Regions from separate parts of the Thalassotalea insulae genome, predicted to be linked through region 2. Evidence: predicted binding sites of a transcription regulator. Region 2 holds the regulator's gene; each other region holds the start of a gene.
What was found. Region 2 encodes FliA, which starts transcription of late flagellar genes. Its sites were predicted from a motif close to CTAAAGNTNNNNNNNNNNNNGCCGATA; they were not measured.
Positions count from the first base shown of each region.

Region 1: the regulator FliA is predicted to act here: its motif matches at 5,276-5,302, upstream of QQK06_RS17550 (VC2046/SO_2500 family protein).
Region 3: the regulator FliA is predicted to act here: its motif matches at 4,592-4,618, upstream of QQK06_RS17210 (flagellar protein MotY).

Region 1 covers NZ_BSST01000001.1:3,909,256-3,916,608, forward strand. Annotated here, with positions in the region: gene QQK06_RS17535 (TonB-dependent receptor) at 45-3,077, shown strand; gene QQK06_RS17540 (cytidine deaminase) at 3,245-3,652, shown strand; gene deoA (thymidine phosphorylase) at 3,663-4,976, shown strand; gene QQK06_RS17550 (VC2046/SO_2500 family protein) at 5,338-5,865, shown strand; gene yfbR (5'-deoxynucleotidase) at 5,871-6,482, opposite strand; gene QQK06_RS17560 (pyridoxal phosphate-dependent aminotransferase) at 6,513-7,353, opposite strand, start outside.
Region 2 covers NZ_BSST01000001.1:1,017,368-1,024,720, forward strand. Annotated here, with positions in the region: gene QQK06_RS04720 (protein-glutamate methylesterase/protein-glutamine glutaminase) at 1-438, opposite strand, end outside; gene QQK06_RS04725 (chemotaxis protein CheA) at 457-2,547, opposite strand; gene QQK06_RS04730 (protein phosphatase CheZ) at 2,561-3,304, opposite strand; gene cheY (chemotaxis response regulator CheY) at 3,336-3,719, opposite strand; gene QQK06_RS04740 (RNA polymerase sigma factor FliA) at 3,768-4,487, opposite strand; gene QQK06_RS04745 (MinD/ParA family protein) at 4,506-5,348, opposite strand; gene flhF (flagellar biosynthesis GTPase FlhF) at 5,377-6,909, opposite strand; gene flhA (flagellar biosynthesis protein FlhA) at 6,968-7,353, opposite strand, start outside.
Region 3 covers NZ_BSST01000001.1:3,833,874-3,841,226, reverse strand. Annotated here, with positions in the region: gene cysK (cysteine synthase A) at 1-44, shown strand, start outside; gene QQK06_RS17230 (hypothetical protein) at 143-574, shown strand; gene ggt (gamma-glutamyltransferase) at 650-2,410, opposite strand; gene QQK06_RS17220 (tRNA-uridine aminocarboxypropyltransferase) at 2,420-2,998, opposite strand; gene rrtA (rhombosortase) at 3,027-3,623, shown strand; gene QQK06_RS17210 (flagellar protein MotY) at 3,689-4,555, opposite strand; gene rnt (ribonuclease T) at 4,741-5,427, shown strand; gene QQK06_RS17200 (hypothetical protein) at 5,424-5,804, opposite strand; gene QQK06_RS17195 (peroxiredoxin) at 5,943-6,548, opposite strand; gene QQK06_RS17190 (Grx4 family monothiol glutaredoxin) at 6,646-6,978, opposite strand; gene sodB (superoxide dismutase [Fe]) at 7,237-7,353, shown strand, end outside.

The DNA of each region.
Region 1 (7,353 bases), 2.9 Mb from region 2:
ATTAAATCAAAAAATTAAAAACTACACCAAGGGAAATATACAACATGAAAACCCAACGCCTCTCTCTGATTTCAGGTGCGGTAATACTCGCGCTTGGATTATCAACATCATCATTAGCTAATACAACGTCCTCGTCTATTAAAGGGGAAGTTGTTGGCCCTCTGGGAAATCCTGTTTCAGATGCCGTAGTAACTGTTACCCATGTGCCTTCTGGCTCTGTTAAAACAGTTCATGTAGGTGAAAATGGTGTATTTAATTTAAAAGGGTTGAGAGTCGGTGGCCCTTATAAAATCGCCATTGATTCTGAACAATTTAAAGATGCTGATTTTGCTGATATTTCATTAGCACTAGGTAAACCTTTTCAATTGGATGTTCAATTAGAAGCTAATGACGCTATGGAGACCATAGTGGTCAGTGGTGCTAGAACGAGTTTATTAGGTTTTACTAATGAACGTGGGCCAGCTGCAAACTTTAGTCAGGCTCAAATTGAAAATGCGCCTGCGATTAACCGTGCGATTACTGACATTGTCCGTGTAGACCCACGTATCTACGTTTCTGAAGGGAACGACGACGGTGATACTATCCAATGTGCGGGTAAAAATAGACGTTTTAATAGCTTTACCGTAGATGGTGTTCGTATGGATGACATTTTCGGTTTAAGTGATACTGGCTTACCAACTAATAGATTTCCATTTTCTTTTGATGCATTAGAGCAAGTTTCAGTTGAATTAGCGCCGTTTGATGTTGTTTATGGCGGTTTTTCTGCGTGTACCATTAACTCTGTTATCAAGTCTGGCTCTAATGAACTACATGGTTCATTTTTCTATGATTATACTGATGATGGTTTTAGAGGTGATTCTATTAAAGGTGATGATATCACTTGGCCTGAATACGAAGAAAAACGTTATGGGATGACACTTGGTGGGCCGATTATTGAAGATAAGTTATTCTTCTTCGCCGCTTATGAAAAATTAGAGGGTTCTGATGTTTACGAAGGTGGAGTTGTTGGCTCAGGAGCAGGAAGAGCATCTGATTTTGTGACCCAGGCACAAGTAAATGATGTTATTTCAATTGCAAAGGACCTTTATCAGTATGATCCCGGCGTAATACCATCTGAGTTACCAAAAGGTGATGAAAAATTCTTAGTGAAACTGGATTGGAATATTAACGATGATCATCGTACTTCATTAACCTATATAAACAGTGAAGATTTCGATACAAAAGATAGCTCATTTTATGACATTCAGTTAGCAAGTAATTTGTATAAAACTCAGAAAGAATTAACTTCCTTATCTGCTTCATTATATTCTGATTGGAATGATAACTTCACAACGGAAGTCAGAATTACCAGTTTGTCAGTCGATAATGACAATGCGCCTTTGTATGGTACAGACTTTGCCAATGTTGGTATTAAAATTGACGGCGATAGGGCAGTAACTTTTGGTGGCGATGTTTTCCGTCAAAATAATCGTGTTGAGTACGGTGTCGATACATTTGCAATTAAAGGGAATTACTACCTTGATGATGGCTCTATTATAACCGCAGGTTTTGAAAGAGAAGAGATTGACGTATTCAACTTGTTTGGTCGTTATTCTGAGTCAGAAATCATTTTTGACAGCATTGACGATTTCCGTAATGGTATGCCATCAAGTTTCCGTTATGAAAATGCCGCAACGGGTGACGTAAATGATGTTGCTGGCGCGTGGGAATATGCCACTAATACATTATATGCACAGTATGATTTTGAAGCAGCTGATGGTTTAGACATGGTATTCGGTTTGAGATATGACGAGTATGACACTAGTGACAAGCCGACGGCTAACCCTCTTTTTGAACAAGACTATGGTTACTCTAATGCTCAAACATTAGATGGCGTTTCTCTTCTTCAGCCTCGTTTTAGTGTTACATATGAGTTTAATGAAGATACAGTTATACGTGGTGGGTTAGGTTTATATTCTGGCGGCAATCCAGCGGTTTGGTTAACTAACTCATTTGTTAGAACAGGCGGTAAAACATTCTCAACGCGCGATGCTGGTTTAGAAGATGGTCAAAGCTTGTTTGATGTACCACACTCAGGTGCTGAGGATGGCAGACCAAATGGTCCGGGTTGGGGCATTCCAACGGCAGCTTACAATGACGTTAATAGTAACCTTAACTCATTTAGTCCATATGCTGATGTCAATTATTTAGACCCTGACTTTAAGATGCCTTCAGAATGGAAACTTTCGCTTGGTACAACTTATACCTTGACAGAGAACATCGTTTCTAACTTTGATATTTTATTATCACGCAGTCAAAATGCATTGATGGTTAAGCGTGGTGATTTAGATCCTGTTTTAGATGCTAATGGTAATCATGCGCTTACTGAACAAGGTTTCCCTGATTATCAATCAAATCGCATTGAATCTTATGCCGTGACTAATGCTGACGAGAATGCAACGTCATACGTACTATCTGCAGCATTTGCCGGTGAATACGACAATGGGGTTAACTGGACATTAGGTTATGCCTATAGCGATGCAGAAGATATTCAAGGTTTGGTAAGTTCACAAGCAGAGTCAAACTATCAGCGTACCGCTAGAAGAGATGCACAAGGTGACATGGCGGCAACGTCTAACTATAACATCAAGCACAGATTGACAGGTACATTAACTTATAAAACGGAGTTTTTCTCTGGTTACGACACTCGATTCTCCATGTTTGCTGTTTATCAATCAGGTGAAGTGTATAGCTTAACTGAAGATGGCACAGGTACTTATGCTCGTCGTGGACCTGTAGGTGAATTAACTGAAGATGGTTTAGTACTCGTTCCTGGTGCGAAACGTAATGGTGAAGAAGGTCCTTCTTGGAAGAAGATCGACGTGAAAGTTACGCAAGAACTTCCTGGTATTATGGAAGGGCATAAAGCTTCTGCTTTCATTGTTATTGATAACTTTACTAACTTCTTAAACGACGACTGGGGCGTTTTAGAAGAGCAAGATGGTAACTATCAGTTTAGTGAAGTAGATGATACGCCATTTAGAAAACAAAGTGCTTCTGCCTATGAAATTAGAGTTGGCGTAGAGTACAAGTTTTAATTAATGCTCGCCTATTAGTAAAAGCCGGGAAGTTTCCCGGCTTTTTTGTGTCTAAAATATAATTATCTACGGTTAAAAGTGGTTATTTATCGCTAAAGTTTAATATACAAGTCTAATTATATATATTATAGTTGACCAAATGGTTAAGTTTGTAGGTGGTAGTTATAATGAATATCACAGCACATGAAAGTGCATTGATAGTTAGGGCAAAAACTGCGTATCAAAACGCTTATGCCCCTTATAGTAATTTTCATGTTGGTGCGGCGGCATTAACTAAAAACGGCAACATTGTTAGTGGCTGCAATGTCGAAAATGCTTCTTATGGCTTAACGGTATGCGCCGAACGCAATTGTATCGCTCAGGCGGTGATTAATGGTGAGCAGCAGTTTGAAACTCTAGTGATTTACACTGAGCAAGAAAAACTAACACCGCCATGTGGTGCCTGTCGACAAGTGATTGTCGAATTTTTTCAGCCTCAAGCAACCATTATGGCAGTTAATCACTTAGCGGATAAGAAAACATGGACAGTAGAGGAGTTGCTACCGAACGCCTTTACCCCTAAAGATTTAATTTAATGGACAAGTTATGTATTTACCTCAAGCAATAATTCGAACAAAACGTGATGGTCAGGCGTTATCTGAGCAGGAAATTCAGCATTTTGTTCACGGCTTAGTGTCAGGGCAATTTAATGATGCTCAGGTCGGTTCAATGGCAATGGCGATTTTTCAGCAAGGTATGGTAACGGATGAAATTGTTAATTTAACCCGTGAAATGATGCAATCTGGGGATGTTTTATCCTGGCCTGAACTAGACGGCCCGGTAGTGGATAAGCACTCTACTGGTGGTGTTGGCGATAAAGTGAGTTTTATGCTGGCGGCAATTGTTGCTAGCTGTGGTGCTTATGTCCCGATGATTTCTGGTCGCGGCTTAGGTCATACAGGTGGTACCTCAGATAAACTAGAAAGTATTAAAGGTTTTAATGTTCAGCCTAGCATCAGTGAGTTTCAGCGTATTACTAAATCGTTAGGTATGGCGATCATTTCGCAAACGGATAATTTGGCACCTGCTGATAAACGTTTGTATGGTATTCGCGATGTTACCGCAACGGTTGAGTCAATTCCTTTGATCACCGCCTCTATTTTATCGAAAAAATTAGCCGCCGGCTTAGACGCTTTAGTTATGGATGTCAAAGTGGGTAATGGCGCTATGATGAAAAACTTGCCAGATGCTGTTGCTTTGGCGCAATCAATTGTTAATGTCGCCAATGGTGCTGGGGTGAAAACTCAGGCGATAATTACCGATATGAACCAAGTGCTAGGTGCAAGTGCTGGTAATGCGCTAGAAATGAAAGAAACCGTAGATTATTTAACGGGTAAGCAGCGTGAGCCAAGGCTTCATCAGGTCACTTGTCAATTGGCAAGTGCGATGTTGATCAATAGTAAAATAGCCGAAAATCATCAGCAGGCGATGGGAAAAATTGAATCTGTTCTACAATCAGGACAAGCGGCTGAACTCTTTAATCAGATGATTGCCGAGCTTGGCGGGCCGAGTGATTTTATTGAAAATCCATGGGATGCTATGAGCAGAGCTAATGTGATCACTGATGTTATTGCACCGGCAAACGGTTATATCAGTGCAATGCAGACTTATGATATAGGTATGTCGATCGTCGGTATGAAAGGCGGACGAACTGCTAATGGTCAGCAAATCGATCACAGTGTTGGTTATGACCGCATCTTACCAATTGGCACTTTGGTCAATAAAGGTGATGTAATTGCTCGGGTTCATGCCAGTGATAATGACAGTGCAGGGGCAGCGAAACATGCGTATATGACCGCTGTTGATATCAGTGAACAAGCGCCGGAAGCGCAAACGTTAATTTATCAAACGGTTAGTTAGGCAAGTCGTTCGACAATTCACTAAATAAGCTGTTATTCATGCTCTAATAAAAAGGTTATGTTTGTTAAACAATCATAACCTTTTTATTAGAGCGTGTTGACTATATGTACTATAAAAATTATTTAACTCCAAAGCTTTTTGGGGGCAGCGCTGGCTTGCAGGTAGAGTGGCCTACGTCAAAAGTTTGCAACGTTACCACAATCTCGATGTCTTGAATAAACTGCGCAAGTATCGTTGAAAATATATACGCCAAATTTCAACACTCCCTACATGAACTACCAATAAAAATGTAAATATAATTAAAGCTTTACTCATTAGTGCCGATAAGGGGAAAGGTTAAATAATAAAGTAGATCCCGTTAGTGCTTAAGCCGTTAGATACTGACATTTTAGTTGAAGAATTACAGCTAGGTGAAAAGCTTAACCAGAGCGTACACAGTAGTAGACGCTCAGACTTTGCTTTAATGCTAGCAATGTTAACGGAAGATGTTAGGGCGCATAGTCAGTTTCATTTACCTAAAACTGATGAGCCAGTTAACACTCTTGATGAAGAGCAACTTAGAAAACAATTTGACCTGCCAGAAAAACAACGCTTAGCGTTAAATAATATCGATGAAATTAGCGAGTTTTCGCAAGCTGAACTAATAGCAACGCAGCAACTAGCAAGTATTCATTTAGCTCAGGCAATTAAACCTAAACCATTGGCATTTCGTGATGATAGTAAACATATTGCGTTAGCTGTGATGGAAAACACCAGTTTGTATTGTCAACAGCAGCATCAACAGCCAAACGAGCTTGCCGATGCCCATCTGGCATTTAATGTTAATGAATGGCTAAAAACAGTGCAAACCACCATAGTTAAGTCACCATTAGTGGATGTGGCGGCTTAGTTTTCTTAGCTAGCGGCTAGTTTATCTACCGTTGCCGAACAGGCACTGAGAAAGGTAGCAAGAAAATATTCTACTTCCGGCATCTCTTTTTTTATTTCTGATAATTTCTTTTCTAAGCGAATTTTAACGTGATCAAATTCATGATTATTATGAGTTAACTCGTCAAGTGCTTTAATATAGGCGACTAAAATATCCGCCGCTTTAACAATTTTTTTATATTCATGCGCGACATTATCCTGCACTATGATGTCGGAAAAAATCACCTGAAACTCTTCGGGTAATGATGATAAGCACTCTTGCTCAGCCAGACTTTCAATTTTTTTAAATTCGCGGGCTATTTCTTTGTTAGCATATTTAGTTGGACTGACAATATCGCCGTAACGGGTTTCACTTGCTTCATGATAGAGGGCGATAGTTGCGGCTCTATCAACATTGAGTTGACCGTTAAATTTTTTGTTTTTAATCACCGCCAGCAGATGAGCAACAATGGCAACCTGGTGTGAGTGTTCGGCAACATTTTCTTCTTTGACGCAAAACATTAATGCCCAGCGTTTGATTAACGGCATGCGAAATAGCCAGGCTAAAAATGTACTCTGATTTTTCTCTTTCGTTGCCATAGGTGCTCCATTAGCAGGTAAAATCAAGTGTTATTCTTGGCGGTATGTACTGAAAAAATTCTTAATCTTTTCGATTGCAGGTCTAAGTTCATCTTCATGCGGTAAAAACACTAAACGGAAGTAATTCTTTTCTTTAATATTAAAACCACGACCATGAACTACTAATATTTTCTCCTGTTTCAGTAAATCTAACACCATTTTCTCATCGTCGGTGATATTAAATTTTTCAGCATCCACTTTGACAAATAAATACAGTGCGCCCATTGCCGGGTTACAGGAAATACCATCTATTTCATTGAGTAATTGGTGCGCTAAATTACGTTGCTTGATTAATCGTCCATCATCTTTGATCAGCTCGTTAATACTTTGATAACCGCCTAATGCCGTTTGAATTGCATGCTGGCAGGGCACATTGGCGCAAAGTCGCATTGACGATAGAATATTCAGCCCTTCAATATAATCTTCAGCGTGTAATTTAGGGCCGGTGATCACCATCCAACCGGCTCTAAAACCAGCAATACGGTAATTTTTTGATAAGCCACCCATAGTGATCACTAAGACATCATTCGCTAGACTGGCGGTTGGAATATGCTTAGCGTCATCATATAAAATTTTATCGTAAATTTCGTCGCTAAAGACAATGAGCTGATGTTTGCGGGCTAAGGCTAAAATCCCTTGTAATACGTCTTCAGAATAGACAGCGCCAGTAGGGTTATTCGGGTTGATCAAGACAATTGCTTTGGTTTTATCGGTGATTTTACTGGCAATGTCATCCAGATCAGGAAACCATTGATTTTCTTCAACACAACGGTAATGCACAGGAACGCCACCTGATAATGAAACCGCAGCGGTCCAAAGTGGATAATCTGGG
Region 2 (7,353 bases):
CGTTTCTCGCCGCGACGACAAACGAATAGGAAAACGTCCTTTCTTACGCGCAAGTTCTAATACTCTTTGCTTTAAAACACTGCCGGCATCACTGGTATTCTTGGCTATTTCATTAAACTTTTTCGGCAAGAAATCTAATGCACCAGCATCCAAGGCTTCTAAAGTAGCCTTAGCCCCTTGATGAGTTAAAGAAGAAAACATCAAAATAGCCGTAGGTGAACTGGCCATGATTTGCTTAACCGCTTCAATACCGTTAAGTAACGGCATTTCAATGTCCATAGTAATGACATCAGGTTTTAACTGCTTTGCTTTTTCTACTGCTTCAATCCCATTAACAGCAACATCAATAACGGTTAAGTTTTTGTCACTGTTAATAATATCACTGACTCGACGACGAAAAAAACTCGAGTCATCGACCACTAAAACCTTATAGGTCATTTGTCATCTCTTTAAATATTATGAACGCAGTTTTTTGTTGACGATAGATTTTTTAGCATAATATTTAAGCATGCTAGGCACATCTATAATCAGCGCAATACCGCCGTCACTTGTGATAGTGGCTCCTGCCATACCTGGTGTACCGTGCAATAATCTGTCTAACGGTTTAATTACCACTTCTTCTTGGCCAATCAAACTATCAACAACAAAACCAATTTGCTGAGCCCCTAATTGCACAATAACCACATGGCCTTTATCTCTTGGTTTTTCCTGATAATCTCTTACCAGCCATTGATCTAAATAAAACAGTGGGATCGCTTTTTCACGGACAATGATTGTTAACTGACCGTCAACTACATTAGTATTAGTTAAATCTAAATGGAATATTTCATTAACACCAGCCAGTGGTAAGGCAAAAGTTTGCTCACCTACTATCACCATTAAGGTAGGTAAAATAGCTAGAGTGAGTGGTACTTTTATTTCTAATACAGTACCAATACCCAATTCAGAATCAATATTAACCGTACCATTTAACTGAGTAATTTTGGTTTTCACCACGTCCATACCAACACCTCGACCCGATACTTCAGAGATCTCAGTTTTAGTAGAAAAACCAGGGGCAAAAATCAAATTAAATGCATCTTGCTCTGATAAGCGATTTGCTGCATCAATATCAAGCACGCCACGCTCAATAGCAATTTCTTTTAATTTTTCCGCATTCATCCCTGCACCATCATCTCTGATGGTTAACAAAATATGATCACCTTCTTGTGATGCAGATAAGATCACGGTTCCTTCACGTTCTTTACCATTCGCCTGACGTACATCTGGCTCTTCAATACCGTGGTCGACCGAGTTACGTACTAAATGCACGAGTGGATCTGCTAACGCTTCCACTAGGTTTTTATCTAAATCAGTCTCTTCCCCTTCCAGGATCAACTTAATTTCTTTATTTAAGCTACGCGCAAGATCTCGTACAACACGGGGAAAACGGCCAAAGACTTTTTTAATTGGCTGCATCCGTGTTTTCATCACTGCCCCTTGCAAGTCAGTGGTAACTGCATCTAAATTAGACACCGCCTTAGTTAATTCTTCATCTTCCTTGGTCATGCCTAAACTGGTTAACCTATTACGCACTAATACCAACTCTCCGACCATATTCATTATTTGATCGAGTCGCTGAGTATCAACGCGAACAGTAGTTTCGCCTTGAGAAGCTGTCGTTGGCGCTGCTTTCTTATCTGCTGCGGCTTTTTTCGCTGCCGGTTTTACCGGCGCACTGGCAGCAGGTTTTACCGCTTCAGCAGGTTTAGCTGCTGGCTGAACTGGAGCCGGAGTTACTGCAGTCGTAGCTTGACTTACTGTTTGTGGCCCTTTGCCCTTACCATGTAATTCATCGAGCAGATTTTCAAACTCATCGTCATCAATTTGATCATTAGGAACTGTTTCAGCCTTACTCGCTTTAGCCATTTCAGCAGAAAAAGCTCCTTGACCGTGCAATTCATCAAGTAAGCTTTCAAACTCGTCATCAGAAATTTCATTGGAACTGGTCGAAGAAGATGGTACTGGTGCACTTGGTTTGGTTTCGCCATGCAGCTCATCGAGTAAGCGTTCAAATTCATCCTCGGTCATTTCATCATCTGAACCTGGCACCGATTCTTTTTGCTCTGACACTTCTGCTTGTGTGGGTGTTGTTTCAGGTGCCGCCGCTTCTGTACCTTCTGGCACACTTAATCGATGTAATTCAGCTAATAATTCGGGGGATGCAGGAGTTAATTCTTCACGCGCCTGCACTAAGGCAAACATATCATTAATGGTATCAAGTGCTTGTAAAATGACATCCATTAACTCTGAGGTAACGGTGCGCTGATGATTTCTTAAGATATCAAAAATGTTTTCCGCACCGTGACATACATCGACAAGTTCGGTTAAGGATAAAAAGCCAGCACCGCCCTTAACAGTATGAAATCCTCGGAATATTGCATTTAATAATTCAGCGTTATCTGGATCGTTTTCAAGTTCAACAAGTTGCTCTGATAAACTTTCAAGTATTTCGCCAGCTTCAATCAAAAAGTCCTGAAGAATTTCTTCATCCGCTTCATAAGACATCCAGCAACTCCTATTAAAAACCTAAACTAGATAAAAGATCATCGACATCGTCCTGATCGGCGACAACATCATCCCTTTGTTCTTTGTTGACGATTGGACCTTCTACTAAATTTTCACCCGTTTTCGGCTTAACGTTTTCTCCTGCTTCACCTGAAGAAATACCAAATGCCGTTAACATATTAATTAAGCTATCTTCAACTTCTCTGACCAAATCGATAACTTTACGTATCACCTGGCCGGTCAGGTCCTGAAAGTCTTGTGCCATTAATACATCCGTCATTAAGGCATGCATATGAGTGGTTTCTTTGCTCGTGGTTTTGAGCAAAATATCGATGTCTTGACACAGACTTTTGAATTCGTCGACACTTAATTCATTACGCATTAACTTTGTCCACAAGGGATCAACCGTTTGGATTTGGCTTTGAATGGTGTCAACAACAGGAAAAATAGACTCAACAGCATCCATGGTTTTATTGGCTGCATCTTCGGTACGACTAATGACATAGTTTAACCTTTCTTTAGCATCCGGAATATCTGCCGTTGCCAAATCATTCAAACGAGAGTCTAACTGAAAATTCATTAGTGAATCGTGAAGCTGACGGGTTAATTTACCTATCTCGGCAAATAACTCGGAATTAATCGGGTTCTGAATTTCAGCAATTAATTCATCAGCTTTATCTTGTTGATCCGTTTCAAGATATTCAACAAGCAACTTCGCTTGTTCCAATGAAACATGGACACCATTATCTATAGTCATGTAACGTCCTTACGTAACAACAAGCGTATAATTAACCTAAGCGTTCAAAGATTTTATCAAGCTTGGTTTTCAATGTTGCTGCCGTAAACGGTTTCACAATGTAACCATTCACACCCGCCTGAGCCGCCATAACAATTTGCTCTTTTTTAGCTTCCGCAGTCACCATTAATACCGGAATATGGGCTAAACTCGCATCGGCCCTGATAGCTTTAAGTAAATCAATACCTTGCATCCCTGGCATATTCCAATCTGTAACAACAAAATCAAAGTCACCCTCTTTCAGCATAGGTAAGGCGGTACTGCCATCGTCTGCTTCTTGAATATTAGTGAACCCTAAATCACGTAACAAATTTTTCACGATACGTCTCATTGTTGAAAAATCATCAACAACAAGTACTTTCATATTTTTATCCAAGGCACCCTCCAGGGAGTTCATTCATAATTCTATATATATATATTGTACTTAACTTTGCCAAGATTGCATACGCGCTTTTAATCGATGTAATGCCTGACTATGAATTTGGCTTACCCTTGACTCGCTGACGTCAAGTACTTGACCAATTTCACGTAAATTTAATTCTTCATCATAATATAATGACAGTACTAAAGCTTCTCTTTCAGGTAAAGTAGTAATACATTCAGACAATGCTTTTTTAAAGATAACTTGTTCGATGTCTTGATAGGGGTCATTACTGTTGCTGTCTTCAGAGCTTTGAATAACATCTTCGCTCACCCCTAAGTCATCGATACCGACAATTTTACCCGTACTGACTTCATTAAGAATATGATGGTACTCATTTAATGAAATATCAAGTTTTTCAGCAACTTCAATATCAGTAACATCACGGCCTAATTCTGCTTCTAACGCTTTTATCGCATCACTGATCATCCGGCTATTTTTATGAACAGAGCGAGGGGTCCAGTCTCCACGGCGAATTTCATCCAACATGGCACCACGAATGCGAATACCAGCAAAAGTTTCAAAACTTGCACCTTTGGTCGCATCAAAATTATTAGCCGCTTCTAACAAGCCAATCATGCCAGATTGAATCAGATCATCGACGATGACACTGGCAGGAAGTCTCGCTAATAAATGATAAGCAATGCGTTTAACTAAAACCGTATGCTGTTCTAATAAAGCACTCTTATCGATGTGTACGTTATAGGCATTCGCTTTTACCAAAATAGTCCACTCTTATGACTAATGCTCTAATAATTGCTCAATAAAAAATTCGAGATGCCCTGAAGGATGGTGTGGAATTGGCCAATTAGCCACCTTAGTTGCTAACGCCATAAATGCCTTAGCTGCAGGAGAATCTGGAAACGCTTGCACAATTGCTTGTTGTTTGCGTACTGATTTTCGAATATTTTCATCAAACGGTATAATGGCGACTAACTCAAGTGCGACATCTAAGAAGCGGTCAGACACTTTAGAAAGTTTTTCAAACAGTTGCTGCCCCTCTCTGGGACCACGAACCATGTTAGCTACCACTTTAAATTTAAAAACATCATGATCTCTGCTCAGCAGTTTCATTAATGCATAACAATCTGTAATAGATGTCGGTTCATCACACACCACCAATAACACATCTTGTGCAGCGCGGGCAAAGCTGAGCACCATATCTGAGATCCCAGCTGCGGTATCGACGATAAGCACATCAAATCCGGTCCGCATATCACTAAAGGCGCGGATCAACCCCGCATGTTCAGACGGTGTTAAATCCACCATAGATTGAGTGCCAGAAGTTGCCGGAATAATTTTAATGCCAGCAGGACCATCAATAATAATATCGTCAAGTTCGCACTCACCAGATAACACGTGAGAGATATTTCGTTTGACTCTTAAGCCAAGCATGACATCTACATTTGCCAAACCTAAATCAGCATCAAGCACTAACACCCGTTTGCCTTGCATTGCTAATGCGATCGAAGTATTTAATGAAACGTTAGTCTTACCGACACCACCTTTACCACCAGAAACTGCTATGACTTTTACTTGATTATTATGCTGCATTTTTCTTAAGCCACTTGCCTGATCTATCATTCATTTTACTCTACTAATATCAATTTTATCACATAGCCATCGCTTGTGATGTCGGCATAGGACGCCGCGTTACCTGACGGTTAAGTTTTGTTGCAAGTCTATCTGCAAGCGTAACCAATTTTTCAGTATTTGCAACTTTAATATCTTCAGGAACCCTTTGTCCGTCAGTAAGATACCCTATTGGTAAACCATTTTGAATAGAAGTTGCAATAATTTCACCAACACTTAGGCTTTCATCAAGTTTTGTGTAAATACAGCCGGCTAATGGCACCTTTTTAAAACGCTCAACGTTTTCTTGCATCACCCGATGCTGCGCATTGGCCGCTAGCACTAAATAATTACGAATTCTAACACGGGAATTAGTGATCAAGGTAGCTAAATGCTCAGCTAAACGCATATCTCTTTGCCCCATTCCCGCAGTATCAATCAAGACCAGCTTTTTATTCGAAAATTGTTGCAGTAATGTTTCTAACGCCTCGCCGTCTTTGGCTAATTTCACCTGACAGCCGATAATACGTCCGTAAGTTGATAATTGCTCAAAACCAGCAATACGGTAGCTATCGGTTGAAATCATTGCCACTTGATCCGCACCATGAATTTGAGCAAAACGCGCGGCTAATTTAGCTACCGTCGTTGTTTTGCCAACTCCAGTCGGACCAACTAGTGATACCACACCACCACGGCGAATGATGTCATTATTCGTTGTGTGTAATTGCTGAGCTAGCAATGCTTTTGCTTGCTGCCAGGCATTTTCTTCATTTAAATCAGTAGGAATACAACTGGCAATATGATCTGCGACATGTTCATTGAGGCCGAGTTCTAATAAACGATTGACTAATAATGCTTTCATTGGATCTTTTTGCGCCATATCTTGCCACATTAATCCAGACAACTGATGTTCCAATAATTGGCGCATTGACAGCATTTCCTGACGCATTTGTTCTATCTCTGCTGAACTATGTGCGGCTGTTTGCCCCGCAGCTATCGTTTGTTGCTGCGACTGAGTAGCTTGCTGAGGCGTTAGCTCACTAATATCCTGCCTTGCCATTTGAATGCTTTCAGTTATCTTAGCCGTGGCATCAGTGCCAGTTTTCGATATATCACCTTGCTCTAATCTGTCGGTAAACGCCTTTAACTGCTGCTCAATATCATTGTTCACTGGTGAACCTTGAGTTCGCTGAACGTTGGCAGTTGCCGTCGCTTGTTGTTGACGTTGTAATAATGCCGATAAGCTGTCTGCTGGTGTGTTAGTTTGGACGCTATCTGAATGAGCTTGCGACTGGGTCTGTGTTATAGGTGTAGTCTGACGTTGGCTACTCAATGAAACGACATCATTGTCAATATCCCGTGATTGAGCAGCATCATCAGTACCAGCTGCGCCAGCATCAGTAACGTCGGCTTCTGCAGCAGGTACTTGTTGTGCGTAATCAACCGCGGCCATTAATTCAACACCTTCAGGTATTTTTTTATTAGACATGATCACCGCATCCGCGCCCAATTCATATTTGATCTGCTCCAACGCTGATCTCATGTCTTTTGCTACAAAACGTCTAATTTTCACGAAAACCCCTTACCGAATGCTTAACGGTATCTGACTGCCAACAAGCTGTTACAGAAGACTATTGGCCAATAGAGCTGACAATTTTAATTTGCTTGTCATCTGGAATTTCTTGATAAGAAATTACTCTCAAACCTGGAATTGTATATTTAACAAACTTAGCCAATACAGTTCTTAGTATGCCCGAGGTCAACAGAATTGGCGTTTCTCCTGCCATTTCTTGCTGTTGTGCACCATCGGTTAACGATTTCTGTAGCCGTTCCGCTAAACCAGGTTCAATACCCGCACCATCGTCTCCTGCCATTTGCATTGACTGGTGCAACATTTGTTCCAACTCTGGTGACAAAGTTATGACGGGGATTTCATTTTCAGAGCCGACTAGCTCCTGAACGATAAATTTACGTAAAGAGATACGAGCTGCAGCGGTTAATACTTCAGGATCTTGGC
Region 3 (7,353 bases), 2.8 Mb from region 2:
CGCTATTCACTGACAGCTTCTCGGACAAAGAACTCGTTCAGTAGCTCTTCATAACTACTTAAAAATAAGGCGCATGATGCGCCTTTTTTATTAATTAAAATCATGTATTATGTGGCTATTAGTCGTTAGTTAATACATCAAGATGAAATACTTTATATATTTAATATTTCCATTGTTATTTTTGCTCAGTGCTTGCGGAGATCAAGAAGAGCAAATCAAAGAAATCGATAACCCTGAAAAAGTCGCCATTGCGTTTTTCAATGCCCTGTATAATGAAAAAAACCTAGAAAAAGCAGCATCCGTCTGTAGCCCAAAACTTTCACGGATCATTATGCATTATAAATCGCCGAAAGCTGTGGCAAGACACATTTTTAATATGTCTTATGATAAAGTGATGGTAGAGCCTGATTCGAGTGGTGTTAAAGTGCGTGAGCAATTTAAAAACAAAGCCGTGATCACCTTATATTTTGATGGTAGTTATAACGATGAAAGACTAAAAGATGTCAAACGCATCTCGCTAATTCAACTTGATGATCGCTGGGTAATAGACAAAATTTTAAAAGACCCTTTTTAGACGGTTGCTTAAATAATCAATCATAAAAAACGGTCAAATGACCGTTTTTTATTTTACCCGTTTTACTGAGCTTGCCTAATCTCCCATCACCTTACCTTCACGGCGAGGATCTGCACCACCAACTAATCCGTAAGGAGTAACCTCTATCGCATGTAAGCCACTGTTTAAATCACGTAGATAGACCTTATGACCTTTCGCCTCAAGCCCTGATTTTATTTGCTCAATCGAAGTACCTTTCTCTAAGGTAGTAACACGATTACGATTGGTAACTTTCGGCAAGTTTATTGCCTCTTGTGGATTTAACTGCCAATCAAGCATAGCAAGTAGAGTTTGCGCGACATAATCAATAATACGGCTACCGCCAGGTGAACCGACGACAATTTTCAACGCGCCATCTTCAAACACCATCATAGGAGCCATAGAACTTCTTGGCCTTTTTAATGGTTCTAAACGATTAGCGACCAATTTACCATTCACTTCAGGCTGCAATGAAAAGTCTGTTAACTGATTATTTAAAATAAAACCTTCGACCATCACTGCAGAGCCAAAGCCCATTTCAATGCTTGTGGTCATAGACACCGCATTGCCATCTGCATCAACAATAGAAATATGACTAGTAGACGGTAGTTCCAACGCATTATCATCAGCTAACGCAAGTGCACCTTTCGGCATCCCAGGTTGTGCTCTATTTACATCCTGATGAATATTAATTAATTCAGTTCGCTGCTGCAGATAAGCTGGCTCTAATAAGCCATCCACGGGTACCTTAACAAAATCATTATCCGCCATAAAACGCTCCCGATCAGCAAATGCCAAACGTGAGCTCTGAGTAAATAAATGCACGGTTTGCACATCTTCAAATTTTCGCTGAAACATTTTAAACGGTGCTAACTGACTTAAAATTTGAATCACCGCGACTCCACCGGAACTCGGCGGCGCCATACCACAAATTTGATACTTACGATAAGCCCCACAGACCGCTGCACGTTCTACTGCCTGGTAATTAGCCATATCTTCTAATGATAATACTCCCGGCGCAATCGGCGACTCCTGCACCGCTTTAACGATGCTTTTCGCTATCCAGCCACGATAAAAAGGTGTTATCCCCTCTTTCGCTATTGTGCTATAAACCTTGGCTAATTTCGGGTTTTTAAGTTTATCGCCCGCTTGTACTGGCCGTCCATTTGGGAAAAAGTAATGATAAATCTCCGGTAATTCAGTGATCCCAGGATTAAACTCCAGTTCCACTAATTTTTGTAACCGAGGGGATACCCTAAAGCCACTTTCCGCTAGTTTAATCGCATCTTGAAACAACATTTCCCAGGGTAATTTACCATATTGCTGATGTGCTTTTTTCAACGCCGATAAAACCCCTGGCACTCCGACAGAACGTCCTCCGACAACAGCTTTTATCCAAGGAATTGCTTTACCGCTTTGATCAAGAAATAAATCTTGCTGTGCTCGCTTTGGTGCCGTTTCGCGGCCATCAAAGGTGGTTAATTTTTGCTGATGACGATCCCAATGCAAAATAAAGCTACCACCACCAATACCTGACGACTGCGGTTCAACCAAATTTAACGCCATTTGTACCGCAATGGCAGCATCAATCGCGCTGCCTCCCTGTTTTAAAATATTGTACCCGATTCGGCTGGCATAAGGGTTAGCCGCAACCACCATAAATTTCTTTGCTTTAACCGCTTGTTTTTGCTCTATACCTGTTGCGGCTTCTGGCTCACGATCTTCCTTTACCTGATCAGCAGTAGCGGCAATAGTCTGAGATTGCAGCAATATAAATAGTAAACTCGCAATGAGCCCTAACCAATTTGGAGATAACATAAACTTCCTTTATTTTGCTCTAAATGACATTTGCAATTGATTAAACTGTTCAAAACGATTTAATAATTCATGATAATTTTTTGCTCTACTTTCTAGTAAATTCAGCGCATGACAGCACGCTTCTAATGTTGATAATGCACCTTGCTTTTTGGTTTGCCGAATTTGATAACGACTTTCCACCCCTGACGGTAAAATCAAATGCGGTAAGTGATGCAAAAACCTATTGATCATAAATAAACGATACGCTTTTTTCCAAGTACCGTCGAGCAGTATCAGGCATCGAATATCGGACTGATAATCCCCTGCATCAATAGTAACTGCATGCTCAGATGGATATAACAATGCTATATGCCCCTGATATTTAGTTAATATTGATAATAAATCTTGATGCTCTGCAAAGTCTTCCCCAACAAAGACTTCAGCACTCGCTAGCGAGTTAACTAATAAGGTTGCAGTGCCTTTAACTTGCTTTACTTCGCTAGGGTGTTGTAAAACCACAACATGAATACTGTTGTCTATAGAAGTAAATAAGTGACAAATACAGCTAACTTGCGGGCGATGACATGAGTTACAATAGACTCGAGACATTAACTTTATAAAAACCTATTACAATATAATGTTGAAAATTAAACAATTACCAATAAATACAACGCATATTTCTGGCCCAGTTCTATTACTGATTTTAACTGTTTTTTGTTACTTTTTTAATGAAAATTTTAGCCAATACTTTGTCTATAACAGACCTTTAATTATTGAACATCAATATTGGCGGCTGATCACCGCACACATTTTTCATACCAACTACGCACATTTATTACTCAATGCCCTGGCAGTTATTCTACTATGGTTAATCCACGGCCACTATTATTCTTTATTTCAATACCTAAGCTTAACGCTTATTAGTGCTCTTATAATTAGTATCAGTATTTTTATTTTTGACCCAGAAATGCTGCAGTATGTTGGACTTTCCGGTGTTTTGCATGCGTTATTTGTTTGGGGAGCGTTAAAAGATATTACAGCAAAAGAAAAAACGGGTTATTTGTTATTAATTGGTGTGATTGTCAAAATTGCTCACGAACAATTTTTTGGTGCGAGCGAAGACATTGCCAGCCTAATAAATGCCAGTGTGGCAATCAATGCTCACTTATCCGGCGCACTCGTTGGACTCGGATATTATTTTATCCCCAAAATAGGCAAAAAATTTATACACTAAATAAGCAAATAGCAATAAAAAAGCCAATCACTAAGGATTGGCTTAACACGAGAAAATAGTAACAGCTATTCTTTGTCCATCCGGATAACAACCCGACGGTTTTTCGCTCGACCTAATACTGTATCATTCGATGCGATATGGCGTTTTTCGCCATAACCTTTTGCTTCTATACGCGATGGGTCAATACCATTTTTAACAAAATAATCGCGAATTTTATTTGCGCGCTGTTCAGACGTTTTTTGGTTCGTTGCTCTGCCGCCATAACTGTCGGTAAAACCATCAACTAACACCAGCTCAAGCTCGGTATCTAAACTCAAATATTCGGTGATCATGGCAATACGGCGTTTCGATGCTTTAGTAAATTGATCACTATTAAACTCAAAATTTAACACCGTGTAAGCAATATCATCAAAACTGTAATTTAATAGATTGCCAACACAACCGATAAACTCTTGGTACGCCTTATTAAAGCGTGACGTTGATAAGCCAACGGCAATACGGTCATTTTCGTTATACCAATCATCATAATAAAAGGTAGGATTCATCCCTTGCTCTAATTCTGAGAGCATCGTCCAAGCAACCTTTTTAGGTAAATCAGGGGAAAACTGCTTATGCAACTTCATATCTGCAATGGTACGTTCTGCTATACCTGGCTTCCAGTTCGGTGCTATCGCCCTAACTTGCGCTAACGAATAATTATCAGGTAAACGCAGCATATCTAACTCAAATTCCATGTTTGAATTTCGGTTAGCACGACTATAGAATTTCGCTTTACCATAATTCGGAATATTATGGGATAACGTACATTCCAGTCTTGAAGCATTAGTCAACTGCCACTGAGAACTCCCCAGATCGGCTTGGTATTGCCTGATCCCGGCATGACTTTGGCTGACAAATATACTTAATGATATAGCTAATAGAGTTTTCTTCATCATGATCTTATCTATCTTCAAGAACTTCACTCTTACTATCGACTTTACTGCCAATTACTTTAACAGTTTTTTATAATTATCGCAGATAATGGCTATTTTTCTAGAAACGCTTTAGTTTTACAACTAAAAATCTGCGATAATGCTGACAATAGACCAAGTGTAAAATTAAGACTTCAGATAACCCCATGACAGAAGTAACAAATAACAATACTCAATCTTCAGAAGCCGTAAAATATCATTATGCAAATCGTTTTCGTGGCTATTATCCGGTAGTAGTTGATGTTGAAACCGCCGGCTTTAATGCACAAACAGATGCCCTGCTTGAAATAGCAGCTACCACTTTAACGCTTAATGAAGACACAGGAATGTTTTCTTTAGATGAAACGATTCACTTTCATATAGAACCATTTGAAGGGGCTAACTTAGAGCCCGCGGCCTTGGAATTTACCGGCATAGACCCAAATAACCCGTTGAGGGGTGCGATCAATGAAGAAGAAGCATTAAAAGCAATCTTTAAAATGATCCGTAAAAAAATGAAAGCAGCCGGTTGCCAGCGCGCTATTATGGTGGCACATAATGCCGCTTTTGATTTAGGATTTGTCAATGCGGCAACTGAGCGATGTAAGATTAAACGTTCACCTTTTCATCCTTTTGTCAGTTTTGATACCACAACGTTGTCAGGTTTGGCATTAGGCCAAACAGTATTAGCAAAAGCTTGTCAGGCAGCGGAGCTTGAATTTGATAATAAAGAAGCACATTCCGCATTATATGATACTGAAAAAACTGCAGCGCTTTTTTGTTACATAGTCAATAAGTGGCAATCATTAGGCGGCTGGCCGATTGCTAATGAGGCACCATCAGAAAAAAGTTAAAACAAACCTTTTGCCTTTGACCGGTTTGTCCGGCGACACACTAAATTTCTTAACGCTAAGACAAATAATGCAAAAGCAACAAACTGCAAGATGGGTTGACGGGTAGACATTAAAATAAAGATCCCTATTGCCCCATAGGTATAAGGTAAGTATTCATATAATAATTCAGGCAACGCGTGTTTAATTGCACGATAATTCTGCTTGTCTAACCGCCTATGCGCAGAACGAGTCACTAAAACAACGCAGGCAACGATATAAAAAATAGCGCCAGAGAAAATATAATACCAGCTATCGCCATAGGCGAGTAATGCCCCACTGAGTAAAAAATATAAATACGGCAAATTTTCATAAATTACTTTAGGTAATACCACAGCCACGATCTCCCTGTTAACGGTTTTAGTGTAGTAGCAAATGCTAAATAATTAAATTTAAATCAAATTTTTTCAAGTATTAAATATCAGATAACAAAAAAGCCGCAAATGCGGCTTTTATTAAATTAACAAAACTCAGTGATATTATAATTTATCAGCATTATCTGTTAAGTAAGAAGCAACACCTTCAGGAGATGCTGTCATACCTTTATCACCTTTATTCCAACCAGCTGGACAAACTTCACCGTGCTCTTGATGGAATTGTAATGCATCAACCATACGGATCATTTCATCTACGTTACGGCCAAGCGGTAAATCATTCACTACTTGATGACGAACATTACCTTCTTCATCAATTAAGAATGAACCACGAAAAGCAACACCAGCTTCTGGATGTTCAACATCATAAGCTTGACAGATTTCATGTTTAGTATCAGCAACTAAAGTGTACTGAACTGGTCCGATACCACCTTCGTTTACCGGGGTATTACGCCATGCATTATGTGAGAATTGTGAGTCAATGGACACACCAATAACTTCTACGCCACGGCTTTTGAACTCTTCAAAACGGTGATCAAATGCTAATAACTCTGAAGGACAAACAAATGTAAAGTCTAAAGGATAGAAAAATACTACCGCTTTTTTCCCTTTAATTGCTTCAGATAAAGTAAAGCTATCAACAATCTCACCACTACCTAAAACTGCTGCGGCTGTAAAATCCGGTGCCGGACGACCTACTAATACACTCATTTTTTTCTCCGATTTATTTACGTGATTAATATATGTATTTCTGCCTCACTAAGTATTGAGGCAGAAGCTATTTTTTCAACTAATAAATTTAAATAATCTATTGCTCAGACGCTTGCTTTGCTGCAACGTCTTTAACTAAGGTTTGTAATTCACCTTGTTGATACATTTCCAAAATAATATCACAGCCGCCAATTAGTTCGCCGTCAACCCATAGCTGAGGAAATGTTGGCCAATCGGCATATTTAGGTAATTCAGCACGAATGTCTGGATTTTGTAAAATATCAACATAGGCAAATTTTTCACCACAAGCCATTAACGCTTGCGATGCTTGAGAAGAAAACCCACAGCTCGGCAATTTTGGCGAACCCTTCATATATAATAAAATGCTATTCTCAGCGATTTGCTGTTTAATACGTTCAATCGTATCCATATCAACCTCTAATTTAATACTTATTGCATTGAATAATGGTGACTTTCATTGCTATATTCAATGCAATAACCACTATTTAATAAATCGTTCTAAGTGAAACGATATTAACTTGATAATTACTCTGGCAAAACCTATATATTTGGGTAAACTATGCAGAGTTGTTAATACCTGAGTATTTTACTCGGATTTTTATAAAAACAAACTACTTCTTTTATTTTGGGCAAAATAAATATTTCTAATCAATTCCTGGAGAATATAATGGCTATTGAATTACCAGCGTTACCTTATGCACAAGACGCTTTAGCACCGCACATTTCAGCAGAAACTTTAGAATACCATTACGGTAAACATCATAATACTTACGTAGTGAAACTA